One region of the Planifilum fulgidum genome, then DNA from elsewhere that is predicted to be linked to it. Evidence: riboswitches for the same ligand, from Rfam matches in the RefSeq annotation. Region 1 holds a riboswitch; each other region holds the start of a gene.

Region 1 (5,960 bases):
GATCTCCATCAGCGCCGAAATGACATTCATGTTTTTCCGGTACGGCAGCTTGAACTCTTCCGTATACGGCTTTTCATTCGGTCCGTCCTGGCGGGTGATGATGAGATGCACCGTCTGTTCGCTCATTGTTTCGCCGCCTCCTCTTTCGCCACGTCGTACCGGCGCGGGCGCGGTTTGATCAGGGAAACGTCCACGGGCTCGTAATCAAACTCCGGACCGTCGGGGGTGTATTTCGCCTTGGTGGTCTTGAGCCACTCTTCGTCATTCCGCTCCGGATATTCCGGCTTGTAGTGGGCGCCGCGGCTTTCGTTGCGGTGATAGGCCCCCAGGGTGATCACCCGGGCCAACTGCAGCATGTTCCACAGCTGACGGGTGAACGAGGCGGCCTGGTTGCTCCACCGGCTGGTGTCGATCATGCTGATCCGCTTGTACCGCTCCATCAATTCCTGAATCTTTTCGTCCGTCTTCAACAGCCGGTCATTGTAGCGGACCACCGTCACATTGTCAGTCATCCACTCGCCCAATTCCTTGTGCAGCTGATAGGCGTTTTCATTTCCGTCCATCTTGAGGATTTGTTCGTATTTTTCCTCTTCCTTTTTGCGGTATTGCTCAAACAGGGTGGAAGGCAGATCCTCCGCCGACTTTTCCAGTCCGCGGACGTATCTGATCGCGCTGGGACCGGCCACCATCCCTCCGTAGATGCAGGAGAGAAGGGAGTTGGCGCCGAGACGGTTGGCCCCGTGGTATTGATAATCGCATTCTCCCGCGGCAAACAGGCCGGGAATATTGGTCATGTGGTTGTAGTCCACCCACAGGCCGCCCATCGAATAGTGCACCGCCGGGAAGATCTTCATCGGAACCTTCCGCGGATCTTCTCCCATGAATTTCTCATAAATCTCGATGATCCCGCCCAGTTTGACGTCCAGCTCCTTGGGATCCTTGTGGGAAAGGTCCAAATAGACCATGTTCTCCCCGTTGATCCCCAGTTTCATGTCGACGCACACCTTGAAGATCGCCCGGGTGGCGATGTCCCGCGGCACCAGGTTCCCGTAGGCGGGATACCACTCCTCCAGGAAATACCACGGCTTTCCGTCCTTGTAGGTCCAAACCCGTCCCCCTTCCCCGCGGGCCGACTCCGACATCAGGCGGAGCTTGTCATCCCCGGGGATGGCCGTCGGGTGAACCTGGATAAACTCCCCGTTGGCGTAAATGGCTCCCTGCTGATAAACGGCGCTGGCAGCGGAACCGGTGTTGATCATCGAGTTGGTCGACTTGCCGAAGATGATTCCCGGACCGCCGGTGGCCAGAATCACCGCGTCCGCCGGGAAGGCGCGGATTTCCCCGCTGCGCAAATCCTGGGCGACGATTCCCCGGCAACGGCCTTCATCATCCAACACGGCGGACAAAAACTCCCAATGCTCAAACTTGGTGACGCGACCGGCCACCTCGTAGCGACGCACCTGCTCATCCAGGGCGTACAGCAACTGTTGGCCCGTCGTCGCGCCGGCATAAGCGGTCCGATGGTGCTTGGTTCCGCCGAACCGGCGGAAGTCAATAAGCCCTTCCGGCGTCCGGTTGAAGGGGACTCCCATCCGGTCCATCAGGTAAATGATGCCCGGCGCCGCTTCACACATCGCCTTGACGGGCGGTTGGTTGGCCAAAAAGTCCCCTCCGTAAATGGTGTCGTCAAAGTGCTCCCAGGGAGAATCTCCTTCCCCCTTGGTGTTGACCGCACCGTTGATTCCACCCTGCGCACAGACGGAGTGGGAACGCTTCACGGGAACGATCGAGAACAATTGCACGTCGGCGCCCGCTTCCGCCAGTTTGATCGTGGACATCAGACCGGCCAAGCCGCCGCCGACAACGATGACCTTTTCATTCATTGGCAGTGCCCCCTTTTAGAACTGTGCCGACTGGGTCACGAATTCTGGGTCAACAAAGGCAAACAGGGCCCGAACGCCGATGTAGGACACGACGACGAAAACGACGGCCCACACCCAGGTGGAAACGGCTTGGGCGCGGGGTCCCACGGTGATGCCCCAGCTGACCAGGAAGGACCACATGCCGTTGCTGAAGTGGAAAACCGCGGCGATGACTCCGATCACATACAGGGCGAAGGTGAGATTGTTGGACAAAATTTCGTTCATCCTCAATCCCACTTCATGGGCGCTCAAGTCGTTCAGGGCGACGTAAATCCGGGTTTCCCAGACGTGCCAACCGACAAAGATGAAGGTGATCACCCCGGTCACCCGCTGCAGCATGAACATCAAGTTTCGGAAATAACCGAAATTGGTCACGTTGTTCTTCGCCTGGAAGGCGATATACAATCCGTACACCCCGTGGTACAGAAGCGGAAGGAAAATGAAGAAGATCTCCAAAAAGAGCAGGAAGGGAATGTCCCACAGCCACTCCACCTGCTCGCGGTAAGCGTCAGCTCCCCGGGTGGCGTAATAGTTCGTCAACAGATGCTCGAGCAAAAAAAAGCCCACCGGTATGACACCCAACAGCGAGTGCAGCCGACGGTTGAAAAAACTGGAGTGATTCATTGCCAGGCCCCCCATAAACCTGAGTGCTTCTCCTTATGTTACCCTGCTTTCCAAAAAAGCTGCACAAACGGCAGCAAAGAGATAAAATTCCTCATCAAAATGATTCACCGCTTTTTGGAAAGGGGTTTCACATAATGAATTAATACATCCCTATTGTACTCCCACAGTGTGGGAGCGTCAAGAAGACCTCATCCTCCCTTCCCCCAGGAAACGGCGAATGGGCGGCCCCACCAGGTCAAATTCGACCAAGAAAGCGTCATGGCCGTAGTGGGATTGAATTTCCTCCAACCGGGACCTTTTCCCCAGCCGCTGAAGCAGGGCATGGATTTTTCGCTGTTCCCGGATCGGAAACAGAATGTCTTCCCGGATGCCGATCACCAGCACGTCGGACTGAATCCGGGACAGCGCCCGCTCCACCCCTCCGCGTCCCCGGCCGATGTCATGCAGATCCATCGCTTTCAGGAGATAGAGATAGCTGTTCGCGTCGAAGCGGCGGACCAGCTTCTCCCCCTGATAACGCAGGTAGCTTTCCACCTGGAACATCGAATCCAGCCGGGTGATGGGTCCGTCGTCCTGGATCCGGCGGCTGAACCGCTTCTCAAAAAGGGTTTCGGTCCGGTAGGTGATCATTCCCATCATCCGGGCGATGGCCAAACCCCTTCGGGGGCCGGGCCCGGGATAATAATTTCCGCCCTTCCATTCGGGATCCGCCAAAATCGCTTGGCGGCCGATGTCGTTGTAGGCAATTCCCATCGGAGAGAGGGCAACGGAGGTGGCGATCGGGATCATCCGCTCCACCGCTTCGGGGTACATGATCCCCCATTCCAACACCTGCATCCCGCCCATCGAACCGCCGATCACCGCCGTTATTTTGGAGATGCCCATTTTTTCCAGGCAGCGCCGCTGGGCGCGAACCATATCACGAATCGTCACCACGGGAAAAGAGGTCCCGTAGGGACGACCCGTCCCCGGATCGATCGACGAAGGACCCGTGCTTCCGGCGCATCCGCCCAGAACGTTGGTCGTGATCACAAAATAGCGGTTGGTATCGATATATCCGCCCGGTCCGATCAATCCGTCCCACCAGCCGGGATGTTCCGCATCCCCCACGGCGTGGGCATCACCGGTCAGCGCATGACACACCAGGATTACGTTGTCCCTGGAATCGCTCAGGGTCCCGGCGGTCTCCACGGCGATCTCCACCTGCTTAAGGCGGCGGCCGCATTCCAAATCCAACGGACCGATCGGAACCGTCAGCTTTTGCGGGCAGTTGACGGTCGTCGCCACATCCATCCTCCCCCTTCCGGAAAAACAAGCGCCCTCTTCGATCAGAAGAGGGCGCGGGACCCACTAAGTGGGTTGGATTCCGTTCCGCCTCTTCTCATCTCTCAGGACCCGAGGGTCCTGCAGGAATTGGCACCTTTCCCCTCGTCCGGATCGTTCGGTCCGGCCGTTCCCTGCACGGGAGCGGGGTGGTTGCCGGGCTTCATCGGGCCAGTCCCTCCGCCTCTCTCGATAAGAAGACGCCTATTGAATTTTCTGTTATGATACGACAATCTGAAAGGGTGTGTCAACCCGCGGCAGATGATAAGGGGACGGCCGGGGGGGGGGGATTCCTCCCCCCTTTCCCGTCCCCTTAAGCGCAGAACCTACTTGGCCGAGATGTTCACCCGCAGACCCCGGTCCACGCGGGGAGCCTGAGGATGCTCCAGCCAGCAGTACACGCCGTGGCTGGAAGACGCTTCGGTCTTCTCCGGCATCATTTCATGGCAGATGTTCATCGCATGAGGGCAGCGGTCGGCGAAGGGGCACCCCTGCGGGGGCTTGAACAGGTCCGGCGGCGAACCCGGGATCGACTGCAGCTCCGTGTCCCGCTCCATGTCCAGCCGGGGCATGGAGTTGAGCAATCCCCAGGTGTAGGGATGGCGGGGACGGTAGAAAATTTCCTCCACCGTTCCGTACTCCACCACTTTCCCGCCGTACATGACGGCCACCTTGTGGGCGGTTTCGGCCACCACGCCCAGATCGTGGGTGATCAGGATGATCGCCGTTCCCGTCTTCTCCTGCAGCTCCTTCATCAGTTCCATGATCTGCGCCTGGATGGTCACATCCAGGGCGGTGGTGGGTTCATCGGCGATGAGGATTTTCGGATTGCAGGCCATGGCTATGGCGATCATCGCCCGCTGCCGCATTCCCCCGCTGAACTCGTGGGGATACTGATCCACCCGTTTTTCGGGCGTCGGAATCCCCACCAGGCGGAGCATCTCAATCGCCCGTTCCCGGGCCGCCCGCTTGTCGATCCCCTGGTGCCAGATCAATCCTTCCATGATCTGCCTGCCCACGGTCATCGTCGGGTTGAGGGAGGTCATCGGATCCTGGAAGATCATGCCGATCTCCGAACCGCGAATGCCGAACATCTCCTTTTCCGACAGGGTCAGCAGATCCTTTCCGTCGAAGCGGATCTCCCCTTCCTTGATGATGCCCGGCGGCGTCGGAATCAGGCGCATGATCGACTGGGCGGTGACGCTCTTCCCGCTCCCCGACTCGCCGACGATGGCCAGGGTTTCCCCCTTTTCGAGGGAGAAGCTGACTCCGCGGACCGCGTGCACTTCACCCCCGTAGGTCTGAAACGACACATGCAGATTCTCCACTTCCAAAAGAGCCATGATCTCCCTCCTTTACTTGCGCATTTTCGGATCCAGGGCATCCCTCAGGCCATCGCCGAGCATGTTGAAGGCCAACAGCGTCAGGCTGAGGAAAAAGGCGGGGAAGAAGAGGCGCCACCACTCACCCGACAAAATCACCGCCGTCGAATCGTCGATCATCGTCCCCCAGCTGGCGAAGGGCGCCTGCACCCCCAGCCCGAGGAAGCTCAGAAACGCTTCGGCGAAGATGGCGTTGGGAATGGTGTAGGTGATAAGAACAATAATCGGGCCCAAGGAGTTGGGAAGCAGATGCTTGAACAATATCCACCGGCCGCTCGCCCCCAGGGTCCGGGCGGCCAGCACGTACTCCTGCTCCTTCAGCTGCAGCACTTGTCCCCTAACCAGACGGGCCATGCGCAGCCAGCCGGTAATCGACAGGGCGATGATGATCGTCAGGACGCCGGGCTCCATCACGACCAGCAGGAGAATCACGGTCAACAAGTACGGAAGCCCCCACAGGACGTCGACGATCCGCATCATGATCTCATCGGTTCGCCCGCCCTTGTAGCCGGAAATGCCGCCGTAGAGCACGCCGATGATCAGATCGATCAATCCCGCCGCCAATCCGATCAGAAGCGACACGCGGGCGCCATACCAGGTGCGCACGAACATGTCCCGGCCCAGATCGTCGGTCCCGAACCAGTGCTCACTGGAGGGTTCCAGGTTCTTTCCGGTTTCCAGGTTTTGCTCATAATAGGTATAATCCACC
Region 2 (5,960 bases), on a different contig from region 1:
GAAATCGGTGAAGTGGTCTACCGCTCCCCGCAATTGTGCATCGGATACTGGGACAAGCCGGAGGAAACGGCGGAAGCCTTTGCGGGAGGCTGGTTCCACTCGGGAGACCTGGCCCGGGTCGATGAAGAGGGATACATCACCATCGTGGACCGCAAAAAGGATGTGATCAACACCGGCGGCGTGCTGGTCGCCTCCCGGGAGGTGGAAGAGGCCATCTACACGCATCCCGCGGTCAAGGAGGTGGCCGTCGTCGCCACGCCCGACCCCAAATGGATCGAAGCGGTCACCGCCGTCGTCGTGCTGAAGGAAGGCGCCCGGGCCAGCGAAGAGGAGATCATTCAGTGGTCCAGGGAGCGGCTGGCCCCCTTCAAGGTGCCGAAAAAGGTGCACTTCGTCGAGGACCTGCCCCGCAACGCCTCCGGCAAGATCCTGAAGCGGAAGCTCCGGGAACAGTTTTCCGAAACCGGTACGTAAGAAGGCGGTCGCACCGGACCCATACCGTGTTCAAAGCCCTCCTCTGGGGAGGGCTTTTTACGCGTTTGGCGAGGAAGACAAACATTCACGCAAAGTTCATCCTTGCCGCAAAAGAGGGGGGATATAATGAGATTGACTGGACGCATGCATTCCGGGACAACCTGGCATCCAACATCGACCGCCGTTTTGACGGATGCGATATCACAGAGGGAAAGGACTGATATCCATGCAATGGATTCGAATGCCGGCCCTGTTGATGATCGCCCTCCTCGCCTTCGCGGCGGCCGCCTGCGGAACCTCTCCGGACGAGGGAAAACCGGAACAAAGCGGCGCCGCTTCGGAGCATCAGGAAGGCCACTCCGAACATGACGCCGGAAAAAATGCTCCCTCCGCCCCGAAGGTGAAGATGGATCTGCCCGAGGACGCGAAGGCCGGAAAGGAAGTCTTAATCCAAATCACCGTCACCCATGAGGGAGAACCGGTCAACGACGCGGACGAAGTGCAGTTCGAAATCTGGAAAAAGGGAGCGCCCAAGGACGATCATGAAATGATCGACGCGGAAAAAACGGGAGACGGGGTGTATTCCATCAAAAAGACCTTCCCGGAACCCGGGGAATACAAGGTGATGTACCATGTGACGGCGAGGGGAAGCCATGTGATGGAACCCGCCGAAACCCTGGTCGTCCAATGATGCCCCCGTGGAACAAAGGGGGTTTTTCTTTACATCCGCCGGAAAACCGCTGACGGCCGGCGGAAAGGCGAAACCGAGGCCCGAATCGGCCCTCCGCTCCATCGCGGACCGCTTTTTCACAGGCGGGAGGCCGGGACGCTGACAAACCTCAAAGTCCGGGGGCGGGAGGCGTTTTCCGCTCCGTCTTTATGCAGCAGGACTCGGCAAAAACCGCCTGACCAACCCTGTGCCTTCCCGCCGCGGAGGGCTTTTTTCTTCCGGGGAACCGGCAAACGGGGACGCTCTGTCGGGAGTGTTTCCCTTTTTTTCGTCGAATCAACGCGTACAATGAAGATGGGAACCGGATTCGACGTCGAGTTCGGAGAACGCCGCGTCCACGGAGGTCGTCATGATAAACAGCCCTGTGTTGGAAATCCGCGATGTGAGCAAAGAGATCGGCCGGCGGCGAATCATCGATTCCGTTTCGCTGAAGGTGTACCCGGGAGAAGTCATGGGAATTCTGGGGCCCAACGGCGCCGGAAAAACCACGCTGATCCGGCTGATGACGGGCCTCGTCGCCCCCACCCGGGGGGAGATCCGGATTCGGGGAAAATGCGTGCGATCCCAGTTTGAACAGGCCATGAAGCATGTGGGAGCCATCGTGGAAAATCCGGAGTTTTACCCGTTCCTGACGGGATACAAGAATTTGCTCCACTTTGCCCGGATGGTTCCGGGGGTGGGCGAAAAGCGGATCCGGGAAGTCATTTCCCTGGTGAAACTGGAGGAGGCCATCCACGATCCGGTCAAAACCTATTCTCTGGGGATGCGCCAGCGCCTGGGGGTGGCCCAGGCGATTCTGCACCGTCCCGCCCTGCTCATCCTGGACGAGCCCACCAACGGGCTGGATCCCGCGGGCATTCGCGAACTGCGGGATTATCTGCGCCGTCTGGCCGAGAAGGAACGGACGGCGGTGGTCGTGTCCAGCCATTTGCTTTCGGAGATGCAGCTGATGTGCGACCGGGTGGCCATCCTCCGGGGTGGAAAACTGATCGAAGTCCGGCGGATGAGCGAAATTCTCCGGCGGGATTCCGAGGAACTCCGAACCCGCTTCGAGGTGGATCGGACGGATCCGGTCCCGTCGGTACTGCTTCAACTGGGCTTAAACCGCGAGTGGAAAGAATGCCCCGGCGGTTTTGAGATAAGGCTGCGGCGGGAGGAAACCGCGGAGCTGAACCGGCGGTTGATCGAGGCCGGCGTTCGGGTGTACGCCATCCGACGGCTGGAACAGTCGCTGGAAGAACGATTCCTGGAATTGACGGAAGGGGATGCGCCGTGATCCTGGGAAGGCTGATCCGAAACGAACAGATGAAAATCATGGACCGGACGCGGACCCTGGTCATGTGGGCGCTGCTGATCCTGGCGGTCTGCCTGTTGGCGATCGGTCAGCGATTGATCTTGGTCTCCGGCGCCCCGGTGGACATGTGGGAATTCGCCGAGGGTTGCACCCACCTGCTGTTCATCGTCCAATTGTTCACCCTGGTCGTCGCGGGAGATATCATCTCCAGCGAGTTCTCCTGGGGAACGGCGAAATTGCTGCTCATCCGTCCCGTGAGCCGGACCCGCATCCTGCTGTCCAAATTTGCGGCGGTCGTCACCTTCCTTTTGGCCTGCATGGCCGTCCTCCTGCTGGCTTCGCTGCTGTTCGGAGCGGTCTTCTTCCGCTGGACGGGATTGGGTGACGCCCTGGAAGCCCTGAAACAACTATTTGCGCGCTACGGACTGTATGGGGTGGAAGTCCTCGTGACCGCCTCCCTCGCCTTCATGCTGTCCGCCGCATCCCGCAGCAGCACCCTGTCCGTCGGGCTGTCCATTTTTCTCTTTTTTTCCGGTGGATTTCTATCGGAATTATTGAAAATATGGGGAATCAGCTGGGGAAAATACCTGCTGTTTGCCAATCTGGATCTTTCGCCCTATTTCTACGGCCACTCCCCGCCTTTTCCGGGCATGTCCCTCGCTCACTCCCTGCTGGTGCTCGTCATCCATTTTGCGCTGTTTCACCTGATCGCCTGGTGGTCCTTTGCCAAACGGGATGTCCTGACCTGAGGCAGCCGGTCGCATTAAAACTTTTCCGATAAGATTTGTCGGCCCATCCAATCAAAACAGTTTGTATATTTTGGAATAACGCGGCGCTGTTGACACGCCGAGGGCGCCGTAGTAGGATGTTTCATGACAATTTCATACGGTGATTCCGCGCGCTCTTATCCAGAGAGGTGGAGGGACTGGCCCGATGAAACCCGGCAACCGTCCGCGGCCATACGCGGAAATGGTGCCAATTCCTGCAGAGCCCAACGGTTCTGGCAGATGAGAGAGGCGATTTTAGATATAAGATCCCTTTCTGCTCTGGCAGGAAGGGATTTTTTCGTCAACGGGTGGTGAAATCGATGATCGTACTGGATCATGTGAGCAAAGTGTACCGCTCTCCGAAGGACGGAGACGTGGTTGCCCTCAAGGATATTCATCTGGAAATCAAACGCGGGGAGATCTTCGGCATCGTCGGCCACAGCGGCGCCGGAAAGAGCACGCTCCTGCGCCTGCTCAACGGCCTGGAGAAGCCTACGTCGGGCCGGGTGACGGTGGACGGAATCCCCATCTCCGAAAGCAGCGAGCGCCAGCTGAGGGAAGCGCGAAAGAAAATCGGCATGATCTTTCAGCACTTCCACCTGCTCTGGTCGCGCACCGTCTGGGAAAACGTGGCCTTCCCCCTGGAGCTGGCCGGAAAGCCGAAACGGGAGATCCGGGAAAAGGTGGACACCCTGCTGGAACGGGTGGGGCTCACCCACCGGGCCAACGCTTATCCCGCTCAACTGTCCGGCGGACAGAAACAGCGGGTCGGGATCGCCCGGGCCTTGGCCAACGATCCGACCGTGCTGCTTTGCGATGAAGCGACGTCGGCCCTGGACCCCGAAACCACCGCTTCCATCCTGGAGCTGCTCAAGGAGATCCACCGGGACACCGGCATCACCATGGTGGTCATCACCCACGAAATGAGCGTCGTCAAACGGCTCTGCCAGCGCATGGCCGTCATGGAAGACGGAAAGATCGTGGAGCAGGGCGAAGTGGAGGCCCTGTTCCGCGAGCCGAAGCACCCGGTGACCCGGCAATTTGTGGAATCCCTGATCGCCGAAAAAGAAAACGCCGAACGGCACACCGCCTTGATCCGGATTCCTTCGCGCAAGCTGGACCTTTTGTGGGGCCTTCTGGCGGAACGGGTCAAGCGGGGCGTGACCGCCACCATCCTGCCCGATGCCGCGGAAAGCGGAGACCATGTGACGCTGCGGATCGGCGGGCCGAAGGACGCGGTCCAAGAAGCGGTAGCAGCCCTGAAGCAGGATGAACACCGCGAGGTGATCCCCCATGTTTGATCAACTGGACACCCAATTGTTGTGGCAGGCAACCGGGGAAACGATATACATGGTGGCCATCTCCACCTTCTTCTCGGCCCTGATCGGCATCCCCCTGGGCGTGCTGCTGGTCATCACCGACAAGGGCCATCTTTGGGAAAATGTGGCGCTTCAGCGCCTTTTGGGCGTGGTTGTCAACCTGTTCCGGGCGGTTCCCTTCATCGTGCTGGTTCTCTTCCTCTTTCCCCTGTCCAAACTGCTGGTGGGAACCACCCTCGGGCCGACGGCGGCCACGATTCCCCTGATCGCAGGGGCCGCCCCCTTTTATGCGCGCATGGTGGAAACCGCCATCCGGGAAATCGACCGGGGCGTGATCGAAGCGGCCTTGGCCATGGGGGCCACCCGGATGCAGATCGTCCGAAAGGTGCTGTTGCCGGAGGCCAAGCCGGCGATCATCTCCGGCCTGACCGTCACCTGCGTCTCCCTGATCAGCTTTTCGGCGATGGCGGGGATCGTGGGCGGCGGCGGCCTGGGCGACGCCGCATACCGCTTCGGCTTCCAGTCCTTCAACGACCAGATGCTGTACGCCTGCGGCCTGTTGCTCGTCCTCTTCGTGCAGCTGGTGCAGTGGGGCGGCGACCGGCTGGCGCGACGCGTCGACAAACGATAAACCCGATCCGTCAACCGACTTATCCGGAAAAGGAGGCATCGAATCATGAAAAAATGGTGGCTCGGACTGCTCTCGCTCGCTCTGCTGCTGGCAACGGCCGCATGCGGCGGAGGCAGCCAGGAAAAAACGACGCTCCACGTGGGGGCCACGCAGGTGCCCCATGCCGAAATCCTGAACCACATCAAACCGACGCTGGAAAAAGAGGGCATCCAGCTGGAGGTGCGCGTCTTCCAGGATTACGTTCTGCCCAATAAAGCGGTGGAAGAAGGGGAACTGGACGCCAACTACTTCCAGCACATCCCCTGGATGGAATCCACCAACAAGGAACAGGGATGGCACCTGGTCAAGGTGACGGGCGTGCACATCGAACCGATGGGAGCCTACTCCAAAAAATACAAATCCAAAGAGGAGATCCCCGACGGCGCGACGGTCGCCCTCCCCAACGCCACCAGTGAAATGACCCGGGTCCTGCTGTTGCTGGATCAGCAAGGGCTGATTAAACTGGACAACCGCGAAGGGGACAAAACCCTCAAAAACATCCGGTCCAACCCGAAAAAGCTGAAATTCAAGGCGCTGGAACCGGCCATCCTGCCGAGGGTCCTGGATCAGGTGGACGTGGCGGTCATCAACACCAACTACGCCCTTCAGGCCAAGCTGAATCCGCTGAAGGATTCCCTGTTCATCGAGGACAAGAATTCCCCCTATGTGAACGTGTTGGCCGTCAAGAAAGGCAATGAAAAGGATC
Region 3 (5,960 bases), on a different contig from region 1:
TCTGCCCTTCGGGAAAGTCCGCGTCGAAACCGAGCCGGCGCAGCACTCGCACCATGCTTTTGCCCACGTCCGGAAAAAACACATCGACCAGACAGGTTGCAAAGATGCCCAAGCGCATACATTTCCCCCGATTCCCGCAAGCCCCCTCCCGGGGCCTTGCCTTATATGGAGAAAAGGTTTGCACAATTTCATTATATCACCCCCGGCTCCCCCTGTCCGGGTTCGGCGGTCCGGCACCAAAAAGGCCGGAGGGCGACCCTCCGGCGGAAATCCGGCATCTTGCGGCCCGGAAAACATCCTCCTCCCGTCACCGGGTTCCCTTGAGCCCCTCGATCAAGACCCGAACCACCTCCGGACGGGAAAATTCCGGCGGCGGCATGATCCCCTCCCTCAACATGGCCCGCACCTTGGTTCCGGACAGCATCACGTGGTGCTCCTCGCCGTGGGGACAGGTCTTGTAGGAGGCCATCCCGTTGCAGCGCCGGCAGTAAAAACTGTGCTCGAAGAAGAGGGGGATGATCCCCAGCTCCTCCGGCCGAAATTCGTCGAAGATCCGTTGGGCGTCGTAGGTGCCGTAATAGTCTCCCACCCCGGCATGATCCCGTCCGACGATAAAATGGGTGCAACCGTAATTTTTGCGGGCCAGGGCGTGGAACACGGCCTCCCGCGGCCCCGCGTAGCGCATCGCCGCCGGAAAGGCGGCGAGCAGCACCCGGTCGCGCCGGTAGTAATGATCCAGGATCACCTGGTAGCTTTTCATCCGAAGGTCCGCCGGGATGTCGTCCGATTTGGTCTCGCCGATCAAGGGATTGAGAAACAGTCCGTCCACCGTTTCCAGGGCTGCCTTTTGGATGTACTCGTGGGCCCGATGGATCGGATTCCGGGTCTGGAAACCGACGATCCGGCGCCAGCCCCGTTCCCGGAACCGGCGCCGGGTCTCCGAGGGATCCAGGATGAATCGGTTGAAGGCGCCGTGATCCGGCCGGCGCAGCAGGTGGATCGGTCCCCCGGCCCTAATCGGGGAAGAACGGTACAGGCGGGCCACGCCGGGATGCTTCTCATCTTCGGTGCGGAACACTTCCCGCGCCTCTTTGCGCCGATCGATCCGGTAAAGGCTCTCCACTTCCATCACCGCGCAGATCCGCCCGTCCTCCCCCCAAAGCGCCACCGGTTTTCCCTCCCGGATCTGGTCCGCCCGATCCTCCGGCACCGGAAGAGTGATGGGCAGCGGCCAGACCGTTCCGTTCGCCAGGCGCATCCGGTCCCGGACCGAAAGATAATCCTCCTCCCCCAAAAATCCGGTGAGGGGGGAAAACACCCCGGTAGCGATGCACTCCAAATCGGAAAGGGTGACCGGCGAAATCTGCCAGCCGGGGAGTTCCTTCGCCCGCCTCAGCCATTCCTCCCGTTCCCCTTCGGCGGCAATCCGGCTGACCAGGGTGCCGCCGTGAGGAGTGATGGTTCCCGTCATTGCGATTCCCCTTTCCGGTTCGGGTGCAGGCCGCACTCGGTTTTATCAAACCCCGCCCAACGGCCCGCCCGAAAATCCTGGCCGGGTTTGACGGGGATGGTGCAAGGCTGGCACCCGATGCTGGGATACTGGCGGTCGTGCAGCGGATTGTAGGGCACGTTCCGCTCCCGGATATAGGACCATACCTGCTCGTGGGTCCAATAGGCCAAGGGATTCAATTTGACCAGGCCGAAGGCCTCATCCCACTCCACCACTTCCGCATGGGCGCGGGTGGGGGATTGTTCCCGGCGGATGCCGGTAATCCAAGCCTGGTAACCGACCAGCATCTTCTTGAGGGGTTCCACCTTGCGCAGCCGGCAGCAGAGGTTGGGATCCCGCTCCCACAGCCGGTCCCCCCACTTTTCCGCCTGCTGCTCCAGCGTCAAATCCGGAGTAACGCGGATAAACTTCTTTCCGTACCGCCGGGTCAGCCGGTCCCGGGTCTGGTACGTCTCCGGAAAATGGAGGTCCGTGTCCAGGTAGAAAATGTCCACCTCCGGATCGATTCTCTGCAGCATATCGACGAGGGCCACATCCTCCGCCCCGAAACTGCACGCCAGGGTGATCTTCCGGGAGCCGAACTTTTTTACCCCCCAGGCGAGGATCTCCGAGGGATGGGCATCCCTCAAATCCTTCGCCGCCCTTTGAATCTCCTTCCGCTCCACCTGGATTTTTTCGGATGATTCATTCATTCTTTGATCCCTCCCATTCATTCCATATTCGTCACCCTCCCCTTTGGTTCGCTCGTTCACAACGCAGCGGTCTCCACGACGAAGCCCTTTCCTTTTCCGGCGGAGCGCTTCTCCTCGATAACCATTTCGGTCACCGGAGGCGCGGCGATAAAGTGGCGCTCCAGCTCCCTCTCCGCCGCCGCGAACGCCCCTTCATCGCTGGCGGCGAGCAGGATGACATAAACGGTCCCTTTCCCCCGTATTTCCGCGGACACCTTATAGAGATAGATCCCTTCCCGGCTCATCGGCGCCACCCCTCAAGACGCCGCAGTCCGGCTCAGGATTTCGTCGAAGCGCCTCTGCAGGGCGTCGATTCCCACCCGCCTCACAAAGCGCCAAAAGGGCTCCTCCGGCTCGCGGTGCTCCTTGTAGAAGAGAATCAGTTCCTTCAACACCGGGGCCACCCGGTCCGCCGGAACCCTTCCCTTGAGAGGGGTGTTGAAGGTCGCCCCTTTCCCCAGATGGCCGCCGACGGAGACGGTGTACGCCTCGATCATCCCGTCGGACGTCTTCATCTTCCCTCCCATCAGGCCGATGTCGGCGATCTGCTGCTGTCCGCAGGAATTGGGGCACCCGTTGATGTGCAGGCGGATGGGGATGTCCAGCTCCACCTGTTCGTCCAGGTATTCAACCACCCGGCGCATCAGTGCCTTCGTCTCCGTCAGGGCCAGGTTGCAGAACTGGATTCCGGTGCAGGAGACCGCATGGCCGACGAAGGGCTTGGGATAAGGCGAAAGCCGCTGGAGAAGGGGTTCCGCCAGCAGATCATCCAGCCTCTCCTCCGGCACGTCGGGGATGATCAGGTTCTGGGTGTTGACGGTCCGCAGCGAACCGGAACCGTATTCATCCACCAGATCGGCCAGCCGGAAAAACTCCTCCGCGGAGGTCCGGCCCATCGGCACATTGAGTCCCACGTAGAAGTAACCTTTCTGTTTCTGGGGATGCACTCCGGTGAAATACCCCGCATTCCACCCGATAAGCCGGTCCTTCCCCCGGGACGGATAGGGACCGATGTAGGTTTCGAGCACCTCCAGGAACTTCTCCGCCCCCCAGTCCGCCACGAGGAATTTGAGTCGCGACCGGTGCCGCTTTTTCCGGTATCCGTAATCCCGGAACAGCCGGGTCACGCCCACGGCCACCTCCACCACCTGCTCCGGCAGAACAAACATGTCCAGTTGCTTCGCCATGTGCGGACGGGAGGAGAGGCCTCCCCCCACCCAGACGTGGAAGCCGACCGCCTCTTTTCCGTCGATCTCCTTGACCGCCGGCGTGAAGGCGAGGTCGTGGATCTGGGCGTTCGTCGCGTTGTAGACGTTGGACGAGACGGAAATTTTGTACTTCCGGGGCAAATTGGAAAACTCCCGGTTGAGAAGGAAAGTTCTCTCCAATTCCTCGACGATCGGACGGGTGTCGATCAGCTCGTGGGGGTCGATGCCGGCCAACGGATTGCCCACGATATTTCGGGGGCAGTCCCCGCAGGCCTCGTAGGGATGAAGCTCCACTTCCTCCAGCCGGCGGAACATGTCCGGAATGTGCTCGATGCGCAGCCAGTGGTACTGGACCGACTGGCGGGTCGTGACATCGATCAGCCCCCGCCCGTAGTCCCGGGCCAGTTCCGCCAGCACCCGCACCTGCCGGGAATTCAACAGTCCGGACGGAATGCGGACCCGCATCATGAAATGTCCGTCCTTGGGACGCTGCTGATAGATGCCCGCCCATTTCAGGCGGACGAAATCCTCCTCAGGAATCGACTCATAGCCCGACTTCGCCCACCGGTAAATATCCTGGATCACGTCCAGGCCGTCCTTTTTCAGCTTCAGCCGCTCCACCTCATTCAGTTCCGCCGCATGCTCCTCCCATTTCCACTTCCGCCGCTCGGCCATGGCTCACTCCCCCTTTGAAATGAAAAATCCCTTTCCCTGAAAAGAGGAAAGGGAATGGTTTTCCCTCCTCATCTTCAGGGACCCTAGTGCCCCACCGGAATTGGCACCGTGTCCCGCCTCCGAAGCGAGAGGCGAAACGGGTTGCCGAGGCTTCATCGGGCCGGTCCCTCCGCCTCTCTGGATGAGGAATAGGACGGAATATGCATAGGAATGTTTAAAATCTAACCTTCTTAATGAGTTATAAAATCCAATAAATAAGGTTAATTAACTATGTTTTAATCACAGGATATCCCGAGTTCTCTAACATGTCAACAGAAAAATGCAAAAACCACCTCTCAACCCTGGACGGTTTCCAGGGATGAAGGGGCGTGAGCCTGCCCGGCCCGCGAAAACAGGGGTGGTGCGGTGAACGGCCGGATGAGACGGCGTTTATGAAACCGTCAGAATAAGAAAAATCCGTACGCCTCCCGGCGGCGGGTGCGGATGCGGTCAGCGAAATCAAAAAAGCGCAGGCCATGAGGAGGTTGCTGAAAACGGCATAGAATCAGGAACAAGTTGAAGTGAAGGACGGGGGATGCTGTCGTGTCGGGAGGATCGGCTTTGGGCCGAAGTTTCCACATCGACCCGGCGGTTTCCAGCCGAGCAAAATGCGGGGATCGGCTATTTTTGAAAGTGATGCCGCATGCGTTTCCGCAAGAGGAAAATACAGGGGACCCCTGTTTTCCCGCTGCGTCATTTGCCGGAACGGATTCCGGAATGGATAGACCACGGGTGAAGAGCGGGTGATCGCTCTTCCCATAGGTTCCGCCCTATCCGTGACGGACAGGCTGCTCGGAGAAGAGATTCAAAGCATCCTCTTGGCACGGGTGGAAGATTTGGAAGAAAATCGGGAAGTCCGGCTTCCGGATATGGGTGGGGGCGGTCCCGTCGAGGCGTTTTGAAGCTTCCGGACAGCGGATGAAACGATTGAATCTTGGAATGCCTTGAACAGGTTCCGGAGATGGCTGCGGCGGCTTCCCGCGCTGTGTTCCCGTCTGCCGCATGCGACGGAGGCTTTCTTTGTCCGGATTACCGAATGAATCGGGAAATCTCCGCCGTCTCTTGGTATCCATGGGAAATCGAAACCATCCAGTTCGAAGAACTTCCGGCCGGGCTCCAGCCCTGGACATGGCAGCAGCTCATCGCCCCGGCGGGATGAAGCCGCCAAGGTTTGAAGTGCTCACCGACCTGAAGCGGATGTGGAACGTGCCCGCCTGGAAAAAGTGGAGGATGGTTTGCATGCGAAAGCGGACCGGAGTGCAGGGCGCTTGCAGAAGGGGCAAAGGAGATTTTCGCGCCCGGAACGGGCTGTTCCCCGAAAGTCGCCATACATCCCCACTGCCAAATGCTGCGACCTCCGGGGAAGCAGTGCCGATGAGACTGGCGGACGCAAATTGCGGAAAATCGGAGGTGATCCGGAGTCGCTTTTCCCGGTTTTTGCGGGATTTGTCATATCTTCGCTTTACGCATATCCGGAACTTCAGGGGACGGGGGAAAGGAACGTCCCTTTTCCTCCTTCAGGGCGAATCCCTGTGCGGTGAGCTCCGACCGCCCTCTCCCCCGGACCTTTCACCCAAACAGAAGCCGGCCCCGTTCGATTCAAAGAACCATTTTCCGGGGAGGAAGTCTCTTCGTCATTGCCCGCCGCAACCCGCCGCCGATTGCCTTCGAATGCCCTCTCCGCCCCATCGGCTTGGAATAGCCGCTTGACCCGGGAAAATCGGTCGTCTGGTCCTGTCGATTCCACGCTCCTTGGTCATCCACCGGTTCAGGGCAACATCCCCTTTTTGAAGAGAA
Region 4 (5,960 bases), on a different contig from region 1:
AGGAAGTGAAGAAAAGCGGGACCCCTTTGCGTCAAATTCGGATTGTTCTGAATGAAGGGGAGGCCCGGTCTGCGGAGGGGGCGCTCCAGTTTTTCAAGGGAAACCTCGCCGTGAAGACCAAACCGGGGGAAGGAGGGACCGCCTCCGAAATCCTGCGGAAGGCGATGACCGGAATCTTGGCGAATGAATCGCTGGTGAAGCAGCCCCTCATGCTTCCCGTCTACAGCGGGGAGGGCGAAATCTATCTGAAACCGTCCTATCATCACTATCAGCTTCTCTGGTTGGAGCGGGAGGAGATTGTCGTCGACGAAGACGTGTTTGTCGCCTGTGACACGACGGTCGGCGTCAGCCCCGTCCGGATCAAGCTTCCCGCTTCGGACGAAAAAGAGGAGAAAGAACTCCTGCAGGTGAAACTGTCCGGCACCGGCGCCTGTGTGCTCCGGTTGCCCGTTTCTCCGCAGGAGATCATGTGCCTGCCCATGGCCGGGGAAAAAATGCAGCTGGAAGGCGCCTATGCCTTTCTGCGGCGGGGGGCCGTCCAGCTCAGTGTGACCGGCAAGGAAAAGGATTCCCTCACTTATCACTTTTCCGGTACCGGCGAGGTGTGGGTCGCCCCCACCAAGGACGTTCGGTGAAAACGGCCGGCCGGAACGGGGGAATAATGGAAAGGGGCTGTGGAGCCAAACCCGGCAAGGGAGGATCATGGATGAGAATCAAAGTGACCAGCGTTTTTGTGGACGACCAGGAGAAGGCCCTTCGGTTTTACACGGAGGTTTTGGGCTTTGTGAAGAAACGGGACCTTCCGGCGGGAGGGGCCCGGTGGCTGACGGTGGTTTCACCCGAAGGGCCCGACGATCTCGAATTGCTGCTGGAACCGAACTGGAATCCCGCCGTCCAAATCAACGGCCGGCCCGCCGCCGCGGTGTTCCAGAGAACTCTCTACGAGGCGGGAATCCCTTGCACCGTGTTTTATGTGGAGAATCTGCAGAAGGAGTGCGAGCGGCTGAAGAAACGGGGGGTCACCTTCGCCGTGGAACCCGTCAAAACCGAAGGGGGGTACCAAGCCGTCATCGATGACACCTGCGGCAACCTCATCATGCTTTTCCAGGAGGAGGTGAGCGGATAAGAACCGGGTGAGGGCGCCTGCCACAACCGCCCCGTCGATTTTGACAGCGTATTGACAGTCCCGGGCCCGATTGATTATCATGAACAGAAACAGCTGCGGGAAGGAAAGCGCCCCGCTTCGGGAGAACGGACAACTTCATATTTGAGAGCGCTCTTATCGAGAGAGGCGGAGGGACTGGCCCGATGAAGCCCGGCAACCTATCGGAAGGGATTCCGATGTGGTGCCAATTCCTGCAGAGAGTCTATCTCTGGGAGATGAGAGTGTGGACCTTCGCCCAACCTTTCATCCGTCAGAGATGGAAGGTTATTTTTTTGCAAAGGATGATGGCCGATGGAGAAGCACCCCTTGGTTCGACGCATGGAGGAGAAAATCCTGATCCTGGACGGCGCGATGGGCACGATGCTCCAGCAGGCGGGACTTTCCGCCGGCGATTTCGGCGGGGAGGCGCTGGAGGGATGCAACGAGGCGCTCAATTTGACCCGGCCGGACCTGATCCGAAGGATTCACGAGGCTTACCTGGAGGCCGGGGCGGATCTGATCGAAACCAACACCTTCGGGGCGACGCGGATTGTGCTGGAGGAGTACGGACTCGGGGAGCGGGCGGAGGAGATCAACCGGAGGGCGGCCCGGCTGGCGGTGGATGCCGCCCGCCGGTGGTCGACGCCGGAGCAGCCCCGCTTCGTCCTGGGCGCGATGGGGCCGACGACCAAGACCCTTTCCCTGACCGGCGGCGTCACCTTTGAACAGCTGGTCGACGCTTACCGGGAGCAGGCCCGGGGATTGCTTCTGGGAGGCGTGGACGCGCTGCTTTTGGAGACGGCCCAGGACACCCTCAACGTGAAGGCGGGGGGCATCGGGATTCGCCGGGCCTTCGAGGAATTGGGGAAGGAGGTGCCCCTCCTCATTTCCGGGACGATCGAACCGATGGGAACGATGCTGGCCGGTCAAAACATCGAAGCCTTTTATCTGTCGGTGGAGCACTTGCGGCCGGTGGCCGTCGGCCTCAATTGCGCCACCGGTCCGGAGTTCATGCGGGATCATCTCCGGACCCTGTCCGGGCTGGCCCGGTGCGCGGTCAGTTGTTACCCCAACGCGGGTTTGCCGGACGAAGAGGGGCGGTATCACGAGACGCCTTCGTCGCTGGCGGCGAAGATGGCCGCTTTCGCCGATGCCGGTTGGCTCAACATCGCCGGGGGCTGCTGCGGGACGACGCCGGGGCACATCCGCGCCCTGGCGGAGGCCCTGCGGGGGAAGAGGCCCAGGCGGCCGGTTTCATCCCATCCGCCGGGGGTTTCGGGGGTGGAGGCGGTCTTCCTGGAGGAGAAGAGCCGCCCCCTCCTCGTCGGCGAACGGACCAACGTGATCGGATCGCGCCAATTTCGGGAGCTGATCGCCGCCGGCCGGTATGAGGAGGCGGCGGAGATCGCCCGCCGGCAGGTGAAGGGCGGCGCCCAGATCATCGACGTCTGCCTGGCCGATCCGGACCGGGACGAGCTGGAAGACATGGAACGGTTTCTCGAACATGCGGTGAAAAGGGTGAAAGTCCCCCTGATGATCGATTCCACGGATCCGGCGGTGGTGGAACGGGCCCTCACCCATTCCCAGGGGAAGGCGATCATCAATTCGATCAATTTGGAAGAGGGGGAAGAGCGCTTCGCCGCGGTGGTTCCCCTCCTGCGCCGGTATGGGGCGGCGGTGGTCGTCGGGACGATCGACGAAGGGGGGATGGCCGTCGATCGGGAGCGGAAACTGGCGGTGGCCCGCCGTTCTTACGAATTGTTGACGGAGAAATACAAGGTGGCGCCCGAGGACATCATCTTCGATCCTTTGGTGTTTCCGGTGGGAACCGGTGACGAAGCCTACATCGGCTCCGCCCGGGAGACGGTGGAGGCCATCCGGCTGATCAAAGAAGCTTTTCCCCGCTCCGCCACCATCCTGGGCATTTCCAACGTTTCCTTCGGCTTGCCTCCCGCGGGCCGGGAGGTGCTGAACGCCGTCTTTCTCTACCACGCCACGAAGGCGGGGTTGGATTATGCCATCGTCAATACGGAGAGGCTGAAGCGCTACGCGTCGATCCCCCCGGAGGAAGTGCGGCTCGCCGAGAGGCTCCTTTTCGGGACAACCCGGGAAAACTACGAGGCGGTATTAGGCGAATTCACCCAATTCTACCGGCGGAAGAAAGAGGAGAAGGCGGAGCCGGCGCACCGCCTTCCCCTGGAGGAGCGGTTGGCCCGGTATGTGGTGGAGGGTTCCAAGGACGGGCTGTTCGATGATCTGAAGGAGGCGCTGGGCCGGTACGATCCCCTGGAGATCATCAACGGGCCGTTGATGAAGGGGATGGACGAGGTGGGCCGCCTCTTCAACGACAACCAATTGATCGTCGCCGAGGTGCTGCAGAGCGCCGAGGTGATGAAGGCGGCCGTATCCTTCCTGGAACCCCACATGGAAAAGGCGGACACCCATTCGAGGGGAAAGATTCTCCTGGCCACGGTGAAGGGGGATGTCCACGACATCGGAAAAAATCTCGTGGACATCATCTTGTCCAACAACGGTTACGAGGTGGTCAATCTCGGGATCAAGGTGGCTCCGGAGCAGTTGATCGAGGCCTGCCGCCGGGAGAAACCGGACGCCATCGGCCTCTCCGGACTCCTGGTCAAGTCGGCCCAGCAGATGGTGGTGACGGCCCAGGATCTGAAGGCGGCGGGCATCGAGGTTCCCATCCTGGTTGGCGGGGCCGCCCTCACCCGCAAGTTCACGGAGACGAAAATCGCCCCGGAATATTCCGGGATCGTCCTCTACGCCAAGGACGCGATGGAGGGCTTGGAGCTTGCCAACCGGTTGATGGACGGCGAGGAGCGGCTAAAGCTGGCGGGCGAGCTCGGGAGGAGGCGGGAGCGCGCCTCGGGGCGCACCGGCGGAGGAAGCGGCGGCCCGACCGCTTTCGGGGCGGAGGGACGCTCTTCCGTCCGGCGGGACGTCCCGGTGTTCGAACCGCCGGATTTTGAGCGGCACATCCTGCGGGAGGTTTCCATCGATCATCTTCGCCCCTATCTGAACGAACAGATGCTTCTGGGCAAGCACCTGGGCCTCCGGGGCGACGTGGAAAAGCTCCTTGCCAAGGGAGACCGGAAAGCCCTCCGGCTGAAGGAAGAAGTGGACGCCTTCCTTTCGGAAGCCCAGGAAAAGGGCTGGATCCGGCCCCGGGGGATGTACCGCTTTTTCCCCGCCCAGGGGGAAGGGAACGACATCCTCATCTATGATCCCCGGGAGCCGGCGCGGGTGCTGGAACGGTTTTCGTTCCCCCGGCAGAAAAAGGAGCCGTACCTCTGTCTGGCGGACTTTCTCCGACCGGTCGGGTCCGGGGAAATGGATGCGGTGGGCTTCCTGGTGGTGACGGCGGGTGCGGGGATCCGGGAGCGGGCCGAGCGTTGGAAGGAGCGCGGCGATTACTTCCGGTCCCACCTGCTTCAGGCGGCGGCCCTGGAATTGGCGGAGGCCTTCGCCGAACGGCTCCATCAGATCATGCGGGAACGGTGGGGATTTCCGGATCCGCCGGAAATGACGATGAAACAGCGGTTCGCCGCCCGGTACCAGGGAATCCGCGTTTCCTTCGGCTATCCCGCCTGCCCGGATCTGGAGGATCAGGTAAAGCTGTTCCGGCTGATGGAGCCGGAGGCGATCGGCGTCCGGCTGACGGAGGGGTACATGATGGAACCGGAAGCGTCGGTGTCGGCGATGGTTTTTTCCCATCCCGAGGCCCGTTATTTCAGCGTGTTGTGATTTGTGACGCCCGAAAGATGCGGAATTCGCACTTTGCCTGCGGCCGGGGGCTGTGAACGCTTTGGCCTGTGAAGGAAAGGTCGCGGCACAGCTCCTGCCTGGACACCTTTAAAAAAACGAGGGGGGAGACCGGTGGGGGAGAAGCGATGTCTGAAGGAACACCTCAAGGAGCATCTGCTTGTCGGGGACGGGGCGATGGCCACCTATTTGTACCAGCAGGGAGTGCCGGTCGGTCTTTGCTATGAAGAACTGTGCCTGACCCGGCCGGACCTGATCCGGGAAGTGCACCGGGCGTACTTCGAGGCGGGAGCCCGGTTTCTGGAAACCAACACCTACGGGGCCAACCGGGAACGGCTCGCCCGTTACGGCCTGGAGGGGAAAGTGACCCGGATCAACCGCGCCGCCGTCACCCTGGCCCGGGAAGTGGCGGGGACGGAAGCCTTCGTGGCGGGGGCGATCGGCTCGATCCTGGCGGGGCGGGTCCCGCGCTACGACGAGGATGAATACCGGGACATGTACGAAGAGCAGGCGACGGCCCTGCTCCATGCCGGAGCGGACGCCATTCTGCTGGAAACCTTTCTGGACCTGGAGGAGCTGCTGCTGGCGGTGGAGGTGATTCGTCCCCTGACGGAGGCTCCCCTCATCGCCCAACTGGCCCTGATCGAGGTGGGAAGGACCCGGGACGGCTACCCGCTGACGGAAGCCTTTCGACGGCTGAAGGAGGCCGGCGTCGACGGAGTGGGTCTCAATTGCCGGCTGGGGCCTGCGGAGTGCCTTCGTTCCCTGGAGCAGGCGGTGGTGCCGGAGGGCCTTTACTTGTCCGCCTTTCCCAACGCCGGCCGCCTGGGGATCACCGACGGCGAGTACCGCTACAAGTCGTCGCCGGAGTATTTCCGGGAGAGCGCCCTGAGGCTGCGGGAGCAGGGGGTTCGCCTGATCGGCGGCTGCTGCGGGACGACGCCGCGGCACATCCGGGCGATGGCCGAAGCCCTGAAAGGGCTTTCCCCCCTGCCTCGGATCAATCCGGAGGATGCTTCCCCCGAAGGGGAGTCCG

Evidence for each region. A riboswitch is a leader RNA that binds a small molecule or an ion and turns the genes downstream of it on or off. The one in region 1 is predicted to bind S-adenosylmethionine.
Region 2: another riboswitch for S-adenosylmethionine. It lies ahead of BM063_RS05195 (methionine ABC transporter ATP-binding protein); the one in region 1 lies ahead of metX (homoserine O-acetyltransferase MetX).
Region 3: another riboswitch for S-adenosylmethionine. It lies ahead of BM063_RS05130 (nitrite/sulfite reductase); the one in region 1 lies ahead of metX (homoserine O-acetyltransferase MetX).
Region 4: another riboswitch for S-adenosylmethionine. It lies ahead of metH (methionine synthase); the one in region 1 lies ahead of metX (homoserine O-acetyltransferase MetX).

Annotation. Positions count from the first base shown of each region.
Region 1 is NZ_FOOK01000007.1:97,912-103,871, reverse strand. Features, by position in the region: gene sdhB (succinate dehydrogenase iron-sulfur subunit) at 1-126, opposite strand, end outside; gene sdhA (succinate dehydrogenase flavoprotein subunit) at 123-1,883, opposite strand; gene BM063_RS05980 (succinate dehydrogenase cytochrome b558 subunit) at 1,899-2,546, opposite strand; gene metX (homoserine O-acetyltransferase MetX) at 2,724-3,839, opposite strand; SAM riboswitch class I at 3,925-4,068, opposite strand; gene BM063_RS05970 (ABC transporter ATP-binding protein) at 4,196-5,212, opposite strand; gene BM063_RS05965 (ABC transporter permease) at 5,225-5,960, opposite strand, start outside.
Region 2 is NZ_FOOK01000006.1:85,007-90,966, forward strand. Features, by position in the region: gene BM063_RS05170 (acyl-CoA synthetase) at 1-474, shown strand, start outside; gene BM063_RS17920 (FixH family protein) at 701-1,165, shown strand; gene BM063_RS05185 (ABC transporter ATP-binding protein) at 1,554-2,480, shown strand; gene BM063_RS05190 (ABC transporter permease) at 2,477-3,247, shown strand; SAM riboswitch class I at 3,400-3,512, shown strand; gene BM063_RS05195 (methionine ABC transporter ATP-binding protein) at 3,586-4,566, shown strand; gene BM063_RS05200 (methionine ABC transporter permease) at 4,559-5,215, shown strand; gene BM063_RS05205 (MetQ/NlpA family ABC transporter substrate-binding protein) at 5,261-5,960, shown strand, end outside.
Region 3 is NZ_FOOK01000006.1:72,533-78,492, forward strand. Features, by position in the region: gene BM063_RS05110 ((Fe-S)-binding protein) at 1-118, opposite strand, end outside; gene sat (sulfate adenylyltransferase) at 308-1,471, opposite strand; gene BM063_RS05120 (phosphoadenylyl-sulfate reductase) at 1,468-2,202, opposite strand; gene BM063_RS05125 (DUF3906 family protein) at 2,259-2,486, opposite strand; gene BM063_RS05130 (nitrite/sulfite reductase) at 2,499-4,124, opposite strand; SAM riboswitch class I at 4,190-4,312, opposite strand.
Region 4 is NZ_FOOK01000019.1:11,032-16,991, forward strand. Features, by position in the region: gene BM063_RS10975 (AIM24 family protein) at 1-635, shown strand, start outside; gene BM063_RS10980 (VOC family protein) at 707-1,126, shown strand; SAM riboswitch class I at 1,277-1,387, shown strand; gene metH (methionine synthase) at 1,457-4,906, shown strand; gene BM063_RS10990 (bifunctional homocysteine S-methyltransferase/methylenetetrahydrofolate reductase) at 5,039-5,960, shown strand, end outside.